3 regions of the Ruegeria sp. CDSC021 genome follow, and region 2 is predicted to be linked to each of the others. Evidence: riboswitches for the same ligand, from Rfam matches in the RefSeq annotation. Region 2 holds a riboswitch; each other region holds the start of a gene.

Region 1 (4,748 bases), on a different contig from region 2:
CCGCGCACCCAAAGTTGCCTCTTCGCGGATACCATCAAACGCAACTTCCGAGGCGCGCACACGTTCCGAAGAGGCCCTCAGGCTTGCGCTTGCAGTTTGAAACCGGACATAGGCATCAGACACACCCTGCGTAATGTTCTTTTGCACATTCAGCAGATTGGCACGTGACCCATCCCGCGAGGCCATTGCGCGGCGCACGCTTGCCGCGAGTCGACCACCCGCATAGATCGGCTGGCTGAAGTTCAGCGAGATACTCGCATCATTCACATAATCGTCGTCATCATAGCTCTCGGTGACGCCCGCATCAGCGTTCAGGCTGACATTCGGACCCAGGCCCGCGCGCTGCTGCTGCACGACCAGATCAAGGGCGCGCACCTGATGCTGGGCGGACAGAATGGATGGGTGATTGCGTTGGGCCAGGCTGACGGCCTCGCTCTGGGACCGGGGCAAGCTTGGCAGGCTGGGCTGACCAGCAGTACGGCCCGGCAGTTTGCCAACTGCGTTCACATATTCCGCCTGAGCAGTGCTCAGATCGCCGCGCGCATTCGCCAGATCGGCCTGCGAGCTTGCAAGCTGAGCCTGAGACAATGCGACGTCTGTGCGGGTAACTTCCCCAACTTCGAAACGATCCTGCGAGGCGCGAAGCTCTTCTGCGGACAGTTCAACGTTGTTTTGACGAATCGATACGGTCTCTTCCTGCAGCAGAACACTCAGGTAAGCGGTCGCCGCGCGGAATAGGACCTGCTGTTCGATATCGATCAGCGCCTGCCGGGTCGACAGCACCGTTTCCTGCGCTGATTGCTTGCCCAGAATCGAGGCTCCGCCATCGTATAAAAGCTGGCTCAGCGTCAGGCCCGAGAAGAAGTTCGAAGGATCAACACTGTTCGTAACACCACTGTTTCTGCTGCGCGTATAGTCTTGGCTAACCGCGACGGTCCAGTTGATAATAGGGCGCAAAGCCGACAGCGCGATCGCCACATCCTCGTCCGCAGCCCGCAGCAGCGCCCGGTTCTGTTCCAGCAAACCGCTGGTATTATAAGCTCCGATGAACGCATCAGTCAGGTTATCGGCCCAAACCGCCTTACCGGGAAACGTGCCCAGAGCAATACCCGCAGTCACTGCCAGAGTCCTGACCAGCTTGCCTCCTGCTGCAAAACGCATGGCGAAATCCTCTCAAATCAAAATAACGCAGCCCTCAGGGCAGTTTGCGTCTTTGTGTTGAACTAATCAAGGCAGCAGATAAATCTGCCCGCCGACTATAGCGAAAATGCACTCTCGGCCGAGAAAGCCTTCAGAACTGGTGCACTGGCGTTGAATGCCTGGCGCCAGGTAACGCGATCGCCTGATTTGTGGCCTATACGGACGGTCCCAAGATCACCTTCCATGAACAGGCAGGCGATACGCCCATGATCCTTAAGTTGGTCAATCAATGCAGACGGGACCTCTTCTACACCGCCCTGGATCATGACCACGTCATAAGGCCCATGCTCGGCAGCGCCCTCATCCAGCGGCCCCACGTGAACGACCACATTATCCGCGTCAGCCTCCATCAGCAGCGTTTGCGCTTCGGCAGCTAGCGCTTCATCCGCTTCCACCGCTACGACCAACTGCGCCATACGGGCTGCAACAGCAGTCGAATATCCCAGCGCCGGAGCAATATCCAGAACAACCTCATCATTGGTAATGTTCAGCACATCCAACATCTTGGCCAGTGTTCTCGGTTCCAGAATGCAGCGTCCAGCCTCAAGTTCTATCAAACCCTCGACATAGGCGGCTTCGCGTTGCGCGTCTGGCACAAAATTCTCGCGCTTGACGGACAGCATGGCATCAATGATCGGGAACTTGGTAACGTCCGAAGGCCGGACCTGCGTATCCACCATGGTGCGGCGGCGGGCTGCGAAATCTGTCATTGGATCGCTCATTCATTTCCCAAGGTTGCTGGGCTTGTGCCACATCCCGGGCAAACCAGCAACGGCCCGCAAGCGGAAACTTTCGTCTGTCGTGAAGATTTTAGAGTGATCCGATTGGGTGAACCAATTTTCAGTTCCTCAAATTTAGACCGAACCCACTGGACGCCCCGGATTAAAGCTGCTAAAACGCCTGTCACACCACGGCAAGTATTTGATATTACTTGAAAAGGCGAGTTGGCGGAGTGGTGACGCAGCGGATTGCAAATCCGTGTACACCGGTTCGATTCCGGTACTCGCCTCCAATACTTTCAAGCAGTTGCTTCGCATTCGGTTTTTCGAGCCTGCGACATGCCGTCTCGCTACATCAGTGCTCTGCTGAGTGAAGCTTGGCACCGGATTGATCAGAAGGCGGTGAACTCACTGGCTCGGCCAGTAAATTTGACCGCTCTATCGATTCCACGCGATATGACCTTTGAAGTAATGGGCCCGCGAATCCTTTCGTCTGGATATCTTCGAGGCGCAAAGCCCAAATTCGCCTGCGGTCATTTTACGTGTGGCTGACCAAACATGCCGCTGACAGGCATTGGCAGGTCGCTTTTCCATTCTCGATGATTTCCGTGCGTCGGCCGCGCTTGACAAGCCCCCTGCCCGTGCCGCATGTCCGATCCGTTGGTGTCTGCATATGCAGATGAAAAGGGAATGCGTCAGCGGTTTACCGTCAAACGCAGCCGCCCCCGCGACCGTGACCGGAGAGGGTGCCCAAAGCCACTGGCCAGACAGGCCGGGAAGGCGGGACATCTGCCAGAGGCCAGCCTCTGACATCCGCAAGCCGGGAGACCTGCCAGCACCCGAAGATGAAACCGGACGGGGTGTTCCGGTGTCGGTCCATGTGCACACGCGTGGCCCGCATGAAACCCCGTCCCCCACAAAGAGGATTGGGGGGATGAGAGACATGACCGAGACCACTCCGGTCGAGCTGCTGGTCTGCACCACCTGCCGCCGCGGCCTGCCCGTCGAGAACGATGCAGATCGTCCTGGGGCGTTGCTGCACAAGGCGTTGGAGCAGGCAGAACTTCCTGATGGCGTCACTTTGAAGGCAGTAGAATGCCTTTCAAATTGCGATCAGGGCTGCTCGATTGTGCTGCGTGGCGGACCCAAACGTTGGACCTTTGTCTATGAGCATCTCGATGAAACCGATCATGTCGAGACCATTGTTGAAGGTGCGACCAAATATCTCGCGACCCAAGATGGCCTCGTTAAATGGCGCGAACGTCCTGAACATTTCCGCAAAAACTGTGCGGCCCGCATTCCCCCGATTGGAGCTTAGATATGAGCAATCTCGAAAAACTGCCCGTCACTGTGATCACCGGCTTTCTGGGCTCGGGAAAGACCACGCTGGTGCGTCATCTGATGCAGAACCCGCAGGGCAAGCGCCTGGCCATTGTGGTCAACGAGTTTGGAGATGTTGGCGTCGATGGCGATATCCTCAAATCCTGCGCGATCCCCGATTGCCCGGCGGAAAACATCATGGAATTGGCCAATGGATGCATCTGCTGCACCGTGGCAGATGATTTCATCCCGACCATCGAGGCGCTGATGGCGCTAGAGCCGCGCCCCGATCACATTCTGATCGAAACCTCTGGCTTGGCCCTGCCCAAGCCGCTGCTGAAAGCGTTCGACTGGCCGGATATCCGCTCGAAAATCACCGTGGATGGCGTAATTGCTCTGGCCGATGCCGAAGCTGTGGCCGCCGGTCGCTTTGCCCCGAATGTCGCTGCGGTGGATGCCCAGCGCCTGGCCGATGACTCGATTGATCACGAAACGCCGCTATCCGAGGTGTTCGAGGACCAGATCTCCTGCGCCGACATCATTCTGCTGACCAAGCCTGATCTTGCTGGCCCCGAGGGGGTCGCCAAGGCCAAGGAAATCATCGCGGCAGAGGCTCCGCGCCCGCTGCCCGTGGTCGAAGTGGCCGAAGGCGCTGTGGATGTACGTGTTGTGCTGGGGCTTGAGGCCGCTGCCGAAGATGACATGGAGGCACGTCCCAGCCATCACGATGGCCACCACGATCACGAGCATGATGATTTCGAAAGCATCATTGTCGAGCTGCCGGAACAGACCGATCCGGCCCAGCTGGTCGCCAATATCGAACGTCTGGCGAATGAACTGAACATCCTGCGGGTCAAAGGCTATGCCGCTGTTACCGGCAAACCCATGCGCCTTTTGGTGCAGGCAGTCGGGGCCCGTGTGCGTCATCAGTACGACCGCCCGTGGGAGCCAGGTGAAGAGCGTCGCTCGCGTCTGGTGGTCATCGCCGAGCATGACGACATCAAAGAGGCTGAAATCCGCGAAATCCTCGTGGGTGTGACCGAGGCTGCCGAGTAAACCATGCACGTCGTCTTCCGCGAAAGCCACGGGTTAGAGGAAACGGAGACCCCGACCGATCTGGGCCAGAGCCCGGCGGATCTGGTGGTGCTGTCCTTTTCCGACAGTGATCTTGGCGCTTTCGCGGCAGGCTGGCATCGTGGGGGTGGACCCGAAGGCCGGATGCCGACCCTGCGGCTGGCCAATCTAACGGCGCTGAAGCACCCGCTTTCTGTCGACACCTATGTCGAGCAGACGCTGGAGGGCGCCAAAGGCATTCTGATCCGCCTGATCGGTGGCGTGCCCTACTGGTCCTACGGATTGCAGCAGGTTCTGGCACTGGCCCACGCCAAAGGCATCGCTGTGGCAGTCCTGCCGGCGGATGGACGTGAAGATACGCGCCTGGATGACTATTCTACCCTGCCCGTTTCAACCCTGCGGCGGCTGGCGCATCTTTGCGACACAGGCGGTGAG
Region 2 (4,748 bases):
GACCGATCAACCGGCGAATTTGCGGTTGGCGATTGGGTCCTTGCGGATGATCAAAACCGCATTCGGCATCTTTTGGAGCGCAAAAGCCTCTTGCAACGCCGGGCCGCAGGCACCGGTGCGCAGGTTCAGCTGATCGCGGCGAATGTGGACGTGCTGTATATCGTCAGTTCCTGCAATGCCGATTTCAATCTGGCCCGGCTTGAACGTTATCTGGCACTGGCGCATCAGGCCGGATGCTATCCGGTTGTTGTCCTGACCAAGGCCGACAGCTGCCCTGACCCAGAGAGCTATGCCAGTCAGGCCAGTTCGCTGGCTCGGTTTCTGACTGTTCTAACCGTCAACGCGCTGGAGGCGTCAGAGATTGATCCGATCCTGTCCTGGTGCCCTGCCGGGCAAACTGCTGCTTTGGCCGGCTCATCCGGTGTCGGCAAAACCACATTGGCGAACGCCATGACTGGTCAGGCCGGGACAACGGCGGGGATCCGCGAGGATGACGCACGGGGTCGCCACACCACGACCCATCGTGCGCTTCACCCGATGCGAAACGGGGGGTGGCTGATTGATACGCCAGGAATGCGCGCCCTGCGTTTGATGGATGCCCAAGACGGCGTGGATGAGGTTTTCTCCGACCTTCTGGAATTGGCTGCAACGTGCCGGTTCTCAGATTGCCAGCACCAGGCCGAACCCGGTTGTGCTGTGCAGGAGGCGATTGCCAATGGCGTGATTGAGCCCGACCGGCTGGCGCGCTGGCACAAGCTTCGGCGCGAAGATCAGAGGAATTCCGAGACCCTCGCGCAGTCACGGGCACGTGACAAAGCCTTTGGCAAAATGGTGCGATCCGTCATGCACGACAAAAAGTCCCGCAGCAGACACTAAGCGTGACAAAAAAGGCGCCTCGTTTTCAGGCAATCAACCGGGGCCAAACCGCCCGGTTTCTGCGGGCAAAAGCGCCAATATGACCGATCTCAGGCGCTCCGAATTCATTCGGAGACAACAGATGTCGCCGCGCCTTCGGCCCATACAGATCGGCAAGCCGCCAGGCTGCGTCTGGCGGCACCATCTGGTCGTCCTCGAAGGCGAACAGGTCCACCGGCGTATTCGATTGCGCCCATCTCGCTTCGGGCAGAGCGTCACCGATCTGCGGCACATAATTCTGCGGCGCCGTGCACCAGCTGCGCCATTGCCAATAGACCGGGCCCGGCAAATCGGCACCGATCCCCACAGCTTTGCCCGGCAGATACCCCAGTGCATTCACTGCCAGACGCCCGTGGCCGTGCCAGAACAACCACGCCAGCCCGCGATAGGGCCAGGGATGGTCGGACAGAGTAACCAGCCCCGAACATACACAGATCATCCGGTCGATCTGATCAATGTCTGGCTGCACCGGCCCCAGCAAGCCGCCAAGGGAATGACCGATGCTCCACTGCAAAGCGTCCGGGAACCGCCTGCGCATCTCAGCCCGTGCGGCGGGCATGTCGACCAAGGCCCAATCCGCCATGGTCACCTCGGAGGTTTTGAGTTTGTCGCGCAGCGAATGCCCGAAATCGCTGTAGTCATAGGTCAGACAGGCAATACCCTGTTCGGCGGCCAGCCAACGGGCAAAATGCTGGTAATATTCGCGCGGCACTGCAGTTGCGCTGTGAATCACCACGGCGATCTTCGGCTCGGTTGCAGGCAGATACAGCCGTGCCGACAGGCTGGCAGAGCATGAGGCAAAGTCAAAGTCCTTAGTCTGGACGCAGGGCGTGGTATCAAGCATGGCGCTTCCGACAAATTCTGAACTACTCGGTTCACTCAACAATCGGCCCGATTTCGGCCACCAGAGTCAAGATTTCATCAAGATGACCAAACGTCCGGTTTGAACCCAACAGGTGGCTTGACTCGGGGTCTGCATAGCCGCTAGCGATGTGGTGATGGTTCTTGCCCCGGAATTGGGGCGGGATGAAAAGGGAACACGGTGCGGTCTGCCCCGGCGATGCCGGAAAGGGCCAACTCCGCGACTGCCCCCGCAACTGTAAGCGGTGAGCAATGCCGAAATACCACTGGCCCCAGGGCTGGGAAGGTCGGCAAAGCGACGACCCGCAAGTCAGGAGACCTGCCATCGTATCGAAACCGAAACTCGGGCGGGGTGTCCGGGCAGGTCGTCAGCGCGCTGTCACACCTGATCCTCACCCTTCGTCCAGCGCGCGGAGGGCGCATTATGATCTGGAAGACAAAAACACATGAATTCACCGCAACCGTCTGTCAGAGGACCGGGAAACCCTGCCCCGCCCTTGCCCGAATGGCACGCGCCATGGCCGAGGCGATGGCGACGGCAAGGCCTGCGACATCCAAAACATTCGAGGTCGAAGGTACCAGCGATCTGACCCATTGCACCGAAGGCTGCACGGCCCGTTTTCGGGCCCAATCAGAACAGATCAGGGTCTATTGCGGCACCAGCACGGACACCCCGACAGAAAAGCTGGACGCCTATGGCGACATGATGTTCGGGCCGGAGTTCATCCAGAAATCCGCTGGTTTTCTGTCAGAACCACCCTGTGCGATGCTCGACGTTTCGACCCTGCCGCCGCGCAGCGACAGTATTCCGTATCAAGTGTCTGCCTGAATCAGGGAAGGGTTCGGGCCGGCAACCCGGCCCAGTCCTTTTGCGCGTCGGTTTCCACCGCGCAGGGCCGCACCGCACGCAACCGCCGAAGCGCTTGGCCAGGCGCTTCGCCGCATTCCACCATTAGCCGCATCACAACCATCCCCGAGCGACCGCACCCACCGCGGCAATGCACCAGCACCTTGCCGCCACTGGCAAGGACATGTTGGGCGGCGGCGCTGGCTTGCGGCCAAAGCGCCTCAACCTCAGGCGTGGGGGCGCCGAAATCGGAGACCGGAAGGTGGACCCAGGCAATTCGTTCGCACTGCAGGTCCGCCTCGAATGACAACCCGCCGGAATGCTGGAACTCATCCAGAGTAGTCATCGAGATGACCAGGTCCGGCGCCCAATCTCGGATTACTGCGAAATCTCCAGCATAATCGCCCGTGACACCCGGCAGTGGGCACAGAGCGATCTGCCCTTTGCCCAATCCAAGAGGGTGAATTGCAAAACTCTCCAACACAGCTCCTTTTCCTGCATCACCACATGGGGCTGAGGCCCCTCATGATTTACCGGCTCTGATGCAACTTGCCAAAACGAAATTCCTTTTCGCGCGCGGTGGACGCGGACGGCGGGGGTCTCTACGCTGCAAACCTGACACGAATCCAACAGAGCAGACATGACCGACACGCCCAGCCCCGCCTATCAGGTTCTCGCGCGGAAATACCGCCCGGAAACTTTTGCTGACCTCGTCGGTCAGAACGCAATGGTGCGCACGCTGAAAAACGCGTTCGAGGCCGACCGGATTGCGCAAGCCTTCATCATGACTGGCATCCGCGGCACCGGTAAGACGACCACGGCCCGGATCATCGCCAAGGGCATGAACTGCATCGGTCCTGATGGGCAAGGCAAGCCCACGACCGAACCCTGCGGCCAGTGCGAACATTGCGTCGCCATCATGGAAGGCCGCCATGTCGATGTGATGGAGATGGACGCCGCCAGCCGCACCGGCGTAAATGACATTCGCGAAATCATCGACTCGGTGCGCTATCGTGCCGCCAGTGCGCGCTATAAGATCTACATCATCGACGAAGTTCACATGCTTTCGACCAGCGCGTTCAACGCGCTGCTCAAGACGTTGGAAGAACCTCCTGCGCATGTGAAGTTCATCTTTGCCACGACCGAAATCCGCAAAGTCCCGGTGACTGTTCTGTCGCGGTGCCAACGATTTGACCTGCGCCGGATCGAACCCGAGGACATGATTGGCCTGCTCAATAAGATCGCAGCGGCTGAGAAGGCACAGATCGCGGATGATGCCCTGGCGCTGATCACCCGCGCGGCCGAAGGGTCGGCGCGCGACGCAACTTCGCTGCTGGATCAGGCAATCAGCCATGGGGCCGGTGAAACCAGCGCCGATCAGGTGCGCGCGATGCTGGGTCTGGCCGACCGGGGCCGGGTATTGGACTTGATGGAAATGATCCTGCGAGGGGATGCAGCAAGCGCGCTGACTGAATTGGGCGGGCAATATGCCGAAGGGGCCGATCCGCTATCCGTGCTGCGTGACCTGGCCGAAATCACGCACTGGGTTTCGGTTGTGAAGATCACGCCAGACGCAGCCGAGGACCCGACGGTTTCCCCTGATGAACGTGCCCGTGGTCAGCAAATGGCCGAGGCCCTGCCAATGCGCGTTTTGACCCGGATGTGGCAGATGTTGCTGAAAGCGCTGGAAGAGGTATCGGCCGCGCCAAATGCCATGATGGCTGCTGAAATGGCCGTTATCCGCCTGACCCATGTTGCCGACTTGCCCAGCCCCGAAGAGCTGATCAAGCGCCTGCAGGACAACCCGCCACCGCCTCCGAATGGTGGTCCGGGCGGTGGTATGGCCGTGCCCTCTCAGGCTCCGGTACCAGCGGCATCATCTTCTTACGTGTCCGCAACTAGCAGCCCCGCCGGCGCGCCGTCGGCCGCTCTGGCCCATGATATCCAATCGGCGCTGGCACGGTATCCGAGTTTTGACCACGTGGTTGAATTGATCCGCACCAATCGGGATGTGAAACTTCTGGTCGAGGTCGAAAACGGGGTGCGGCTGGTTTCTTACCAACCGGGGCGGATCGAATTCACCCCGACACAAAACGCACCCACAGATCTGGCAGCGAGACTGGGT
Region 3 (4,748 bases), on a different contig from region 2:
TGAACCGCTGCGCCAGCCCGCGCCACGAGCGTCTGACCCGGTTGGGTATGGAACGTGCAGGCCTGCCGGTTCTGGGCGTTCTGCCACGGCGCGGAGACCTGACACTTCCCGAGCGTCACTTAGGTTTGATCCAGGCGGTGGAACATCCCGATCTGGAAAGCGCCATTGTCGGCTATGCTGCGTTCCTGCGTGAACATGTCGATCTGGAGGCGATCAAGCGGGCGGCTTCCTCAAGCCCAGATAGGCCATCGTCAGCCGTGCTGCCGCGCCCTCCGGCGCAGCGGATCGCACTGGCCCGGGATGCTGCGTTTTCGTTCACCTATCCGCATTTGCTGGAAGGCTGGCGCGCGGCGGGTGCAGAAATCCTACCGTTTTCACCACTGGCGAATGAAGCCCCTGCCCCGGATGCCGATCTGGTCTGGCTGCCGGGTGGGTATCCCGAGTTGCACGCAGGCACATTGGCCGCCGCCAACACCTTCCAGACTGGGCTGCGCAAACATGCCGAGACAAGACCTGTGCATGGCGAATGCGGGGGCTACATGGCGCTGGGTCAGGCGTTGATCGACAAAGAGGGTGCCCGGCACGAAATGGCGGGCCTTCTGGGCCTTGTGACCTCCTATGAAAAGCGCAAGTTCAACCTGGGTTATCGCAAGGCGGAATTACTGGCCCCAATGGCCGGATTTGCCGAAGGCACAGCGCTACGCGGGCATGAGTTCCACTATTCCTCGATCATCGAACAGCCTGACGCCCCGCTCGCGCGCGTGTTCGACGCCGAAGGCGCGGAAGGCCCGCAAACCGGATCGGTGCGAGACAATGTCACCGGGACATTCTTTCATCTGATCGCCGAGGCCTCGGCATGAGTGGTTTTGTGTCCTTCATCGGTTCAGGCCCCGGCGACCCGGAATTGCTGACGCTGAAGGCGGTAGACAGGATGCAGAAAGCTGATGCGGTGCTGTTTGACGACCTCAGCAGCGGCCCGATCCTGAGCCACGCGCGTGAGGATGCCGATCTGGTTGGGGTCGGCAAACGCGCCGGGCGCCCCTCACCCAAGCAGGATCATGTCAGCCGCTTGTTGGTCGAATATGCACAAACCGGTCAGCATGTCGTGCGGCTGAAATCCGGTGATGGCGGCATGTTCGGCCGGCTTGAAGAAGAACTGGTGGCCCTGCAAGAGGCCGGGATCGACTATGAAATCATCCCCGGCATCCCCTCGGCGGTAGCGGCGGCGGCAGCGGCGGGCATTCCGCTGACCCGGCGACTGACCGCGCGGCGTGTCCAGTTCGTCACCGGCCACGATGTCAGCGGCAAACTGCCCGAAGATCTGAACCTGGCAGCTCTGGCTGATCCACAGGCTACGACCGTCGTGTTTATGGGCAAGCGCACCTTTCCCCTCTTGGTCGGGGCCTTACATTCCCACGGCCTTTCGCTGGATACACCTGCTTTGATGGCCGAATCCGTCTCGACCCCCGATCAAAAACTGCAACGCTCGACCATCGGCGCCTTATCGCAGCAGTTGGAAACCGAGATCGGCACCGCCCCGGCCCTGATCCTGTATGGACCTCTGGCTGAGTTCGAAAATGATTGACCTGACGCTGATCGGAATTGGCACCGGCAACCCGGATCATGTGACATTTCAAGGGGCGCAGGCGATCCGTTCGGCGGACCTGATCCTGATCCCCCGCAAGGGCGAAAACAAGGCCGATCTGGCAGGGCTGCGCGAGCAGATCATCGCTCAGGTCGCGGATACTCCTCCGCAAATCGCGTATTTCGACATTCCCAAACGCCGTGCCGATGATGGCTATTTACGCGGAGTGGACGAATGGCACGACGCGATTGCATTGCGCTGGCACGAAGCCATCGCAGCCCACCCGAAGGCCCGCCATGTGGCGCTGCTGATCTGGGGGGATCCGTCTCTGTATGACAGTTCACTGCGAATCGCGGCACGTTTGACCCTTCAGCCAGAAACACGGGTGATTCCCGGCATCACAGCGCTGCAAGCGCTGACGGCGGCCCATGCGATTCCGATCAACGAACTGGGCGCGCCCTATATCGTAACAACTGGTCGTCGCATCCGGGACGAAGGATGGCCGGAAACCGCAGAAAACGTGGCGGTGATGCTGGATGGCGAATGTTCATTCCAAAACCTGGACATGCAAGACTTGGACATTTGGTGGGGCGCATATGTCGGCATGAAAGAGGAAATCCTGATCAAAGGCCCTTTGGCCGAGGTTGCGCAGCAGATTCTGGACCGCCGCGCCCTTGCCCGTGCCGACCATGGTTGGATCATGGATATTTATTTGCTGAAAAAGCGCATAATCTGACACAATACGTCGCAAATGATGATTGCACCGCCACAGCTATAGCGGCTAAATGGGGGTGTCTGGTCCTGCCGGAGAAATCCGGATGCTAAGAGGGAATTTGGTGCGACTGCCTCGGTGGTCAACTCCAAAGCCGCCCCCGCGACTGTAAGCGGAGAGCCCCTGTTCAACCAGCCACTCCCGGTTCTCCGGGGGGAAGGCGAACAGAGGCATCGACCCGCAAGCCAGGAGACCTGCCAGGCGCAAAAACGAAACACCGGCCGTCGGGTGCGGCGGCAGAGGAGAATACAAAATGGCAACACAAACGAAAACAGCATCCGCCGCGCGTACAGGCTTTGTTCCGGTCATGTTTGCAGTGGTTCTGGGTCTGGGCCTCATCACGCTGACCGGTCACGTTCAGGCAGCGGCCCTGCATGATGCAGCGCATGACGTGCGTCACGCGACCGGCTTCCCCTGCCACTAAGACCGTGTTCAGTCGTATATTGACCAGCGCGTTGTTCGCTGGTGCTGCAGCGGGGCTGATTGCCGCCTTGCTGCAGTTGGTATTTGTGCAACCAGTATTGTTGCATGCCGAGCTTTATGAATCCGGAGAGCTGGTGCATTTCGGGGGCGAGACCGTATCGGCTCATCCCGAGCTGCCGCGCATGTTCTCTGAACTGACGCGTGATGCGCTGAGTGTCATCTTTACCATGCTGACCTATACCGGCTATGCGCTGGTGATGGTTGCGCTGATGTCGGTAGCCGAAGGTCAAGGGCATCAGATTGATGGCCGGACCGGCGTTCTTTGGGGGTTGGCCGGATTTATCGCCTTCCACCTTGCACCAGGTTTCACCCTGGCGCCCGAAGTGCCGGGTGTCGCAGCAGCCGATGTCTATGCACGTCAGGTCTGGTGGTTCGCAACGGTTGCAGCAGCCCTTGTCGCCATGTGGTTGATCGCCTTTGGAGGTAACCTGATCAGCTATGTGATCGCTGCGGTACTTCTGTTGGTGCCACATCTTATCGGTGCACCCGAGCCCGATGTTTTCACCGGCCCTGTGCCGACTGAAATTGGCGCATTGTTCGCCGCACGAGCTTTTGGAATCGGTCTGGTTGCATGGGTTCTGGTTGGCGCGTTCGCTGGCTATTTCTGGCAGAAAGAAGCGCAACCTTCCGAAGCAACGGCCTGATCGCACTTCGAATGAACGCGCCGGGTGTAAACTTGGCGCGTTTCCCTATGTTTTCAAGGAAATACAATGACCCGTTCACTTGCTCTATTCGTGATCGGTCTGGTCTTTGGCGGCGGTGCAGGATTTGTAATTGCTGCTGCAAATGGCGTCACATTTGATGGCCACGACCATTCTGATCCGTCTCTTCACGGAGCCTCACACACTGAGACCATGGCCCACGATCATTCCACGGCCCTGAACCTACCGGCAGGCGCAGATGCACCTACACTGGACATCGCTCTGACACAGGATCCTATGTCTGGCTGGAACCTGCATGTCATGCCAAAAAACTTTACCTTCGCACCGCAGAACGCATCGACCGCAGACATGGCAGGCGAAGGGCACGCGCATGTTTACATCAACGGAGAAAAGCTCGCCCGGCTTTACGGCAGTTGGATGCATCTTGATCAGTTGCCCAAAGGCGAGGTCGAGGTTTCGGTTTCACTGAATTCCAACAGCCATAGCCCGCTTTCGGTCGATAACGTGCCGGTTCGTGCTGCGGTTACGGTTCAGGTCGACTAAAGCGCCGGAATACGCGCACGCAAACACATCCGAAGCCGCCCGCAGGGTCGGGCGTCTTCAATCCAGCCCTGCGGGCTGTTCAGGTAAGTACGGCAAGTTTCAGCGATATCCGCGGCATCCGCCACCACATCGACACCCGAAAACACATAAGATGCGCGCCCCTGCGCCTGTATAGCCAGCGCCGTGGGTTCCGCGCAGCCGCTGAAACAGGCGTGTTCGCTCACTTCGACCTGATCCGTAAATCCGGCCCTTTTCAGTGCGTCCTGCACAGCCTGCACCTCGGCCGCCCGATCACGTGCGGTGCCACAGGTTTTGCAGATCATCAGGCGCATCCGATCCAGACCTTTCCCTTCGTCCTGCGCCCGTTTCTGCGGCTTTAAGCGGCGCGGCGCAATCCCGAATGCGCACAAGATTGTGAGTGCGACGTTCTCACATTTCTGGCAGGATTCCTGCAGACACCTTAAAAGGAGGCCTCTGGATGAAACTGCTTTGGACTGTCTTCGCCCTGCTGGCTCTGCCCGCCTGGGCCGACGAACCGCTCTCGGGATGGGCCGTGTATCCAACGGGCAAAAGCTATGATGAATTGGTCTCGGACACCAAATCGGCGGTTAAGGCAAACGGTCTGATCGTTGTCACGCAGGCCGGCCCCACCAAAGCCGCCGCCGCGCGGGGGATTACAATCCCAGGCAATCTGGTGATCGGC

What was found. Region 2 has a riboswitch for cobalamin ahead of AC2FGB_RS14180 (hypothetical protein). Riboswitches for the same ligand answer to the same signal wherever they lie in the genome.
Region 1: another riboswitch for cobalamin. It lies ahead of AC2FGB_RS00340 (DUF1636 family protein); the one in region 2 lies ahead of AC2FGB_RS14180 (hypothetical protein).
Region 3: another riboswitch for cobalamin. It lies ahead of AC2FGB_RS00270 (CbtB domain-containing protein); the one in region 2 lies ahead of AC2FGB_RS14180 (hypothetical protein).

Annotation. Positions count from the first base shown of each region.
Region 1 is NZ_JBXWOK010000001.1:68,317-73,064, reverse strand. Features, by position in the region: gene AC2FGB_RS00355 (TolC family outer membrane protein) at 1-1,161, opposite strand, end outside; gene AC2FGB_RS00350 (protein-L-isoaspartate O-methyltransferase family protein) at 1,257-1,910, opposite strand; tRNA gene AC2FGB_RS00345 (tRNA-Cys) at 2,139-2,212, shown strand; cobalamin riboswitch at 2,564-2,770, shown strand; gene AC2FGB_RS00340 (DUF1636 family protein) at 2,863-3,237, shown strand; gene cobW (cobalamin biosynthesis protein CobW) at 3,240-4,295, shown strand; gene cobN (cobaltochelatase subunit CobN) at 4,299-4,748, shown strand, end outside.
Region 2 is NZ_JBXWOK010000009.1:48,180-52,927, forward strand. Features, by position in the region: gene rsgA (ribosome small subunit-dependent GTPase A) at 1-876, shown strand, start outside; gene AC2FGB_RS14175 (alpha/beta hydrolase family protein) at 902-1,759, opposite strand; cobalamin riboswitch at 1,898-2,117, shown strand; gene AC2FGB_RS14180 (hypothetical protein) at 2,201-2,605, shown strand; gene AC2FGB_RS14185 (protein-tyrosine phosphatase family protein) at 2,607-3,107, opposite strand; gene AC2FGB_RS14190 (DNA polymerase III subunit gamma/tau) at 3,264-4,748, shown strand, end outside.
Region 3 is NZ_JBXWOK010000001.1:53,973-58,720, reverse strand. Features, by position in the region: gene AC2FGB_RS00285 (cobyrinic acid a,c-diamide synthase CobB) at 1-860, shown strand, start outside; gene cobA (uroporphyrinogen-III C-methyltransferase) at 857-1,585, shown strand; gene cobF (precorrin-6A synthase (deacetylating)) at 1,578-2,321, shown strand; cobalamin riboswitch at 2,365-2,573, shown strand; gene AC2FGB_RS00270 (CbtB domain-containing protein) at 2,611-2,781, shown strand; gene AC2FGB_RS00265 (CbtA family protein) at 2,786-3,484, shown strand; gene AC2FGB_RS00260 (hypothetical protein) at 3,551-4,045, shown strand; gene AC2FGB_RS00255 (DUF1636 family protein) at 4,042-4,455, opposite strand; gene AC2FGB_RS00250 (DUF302 domain-containing protein) at 4,524-4,748, shown strand, end outside.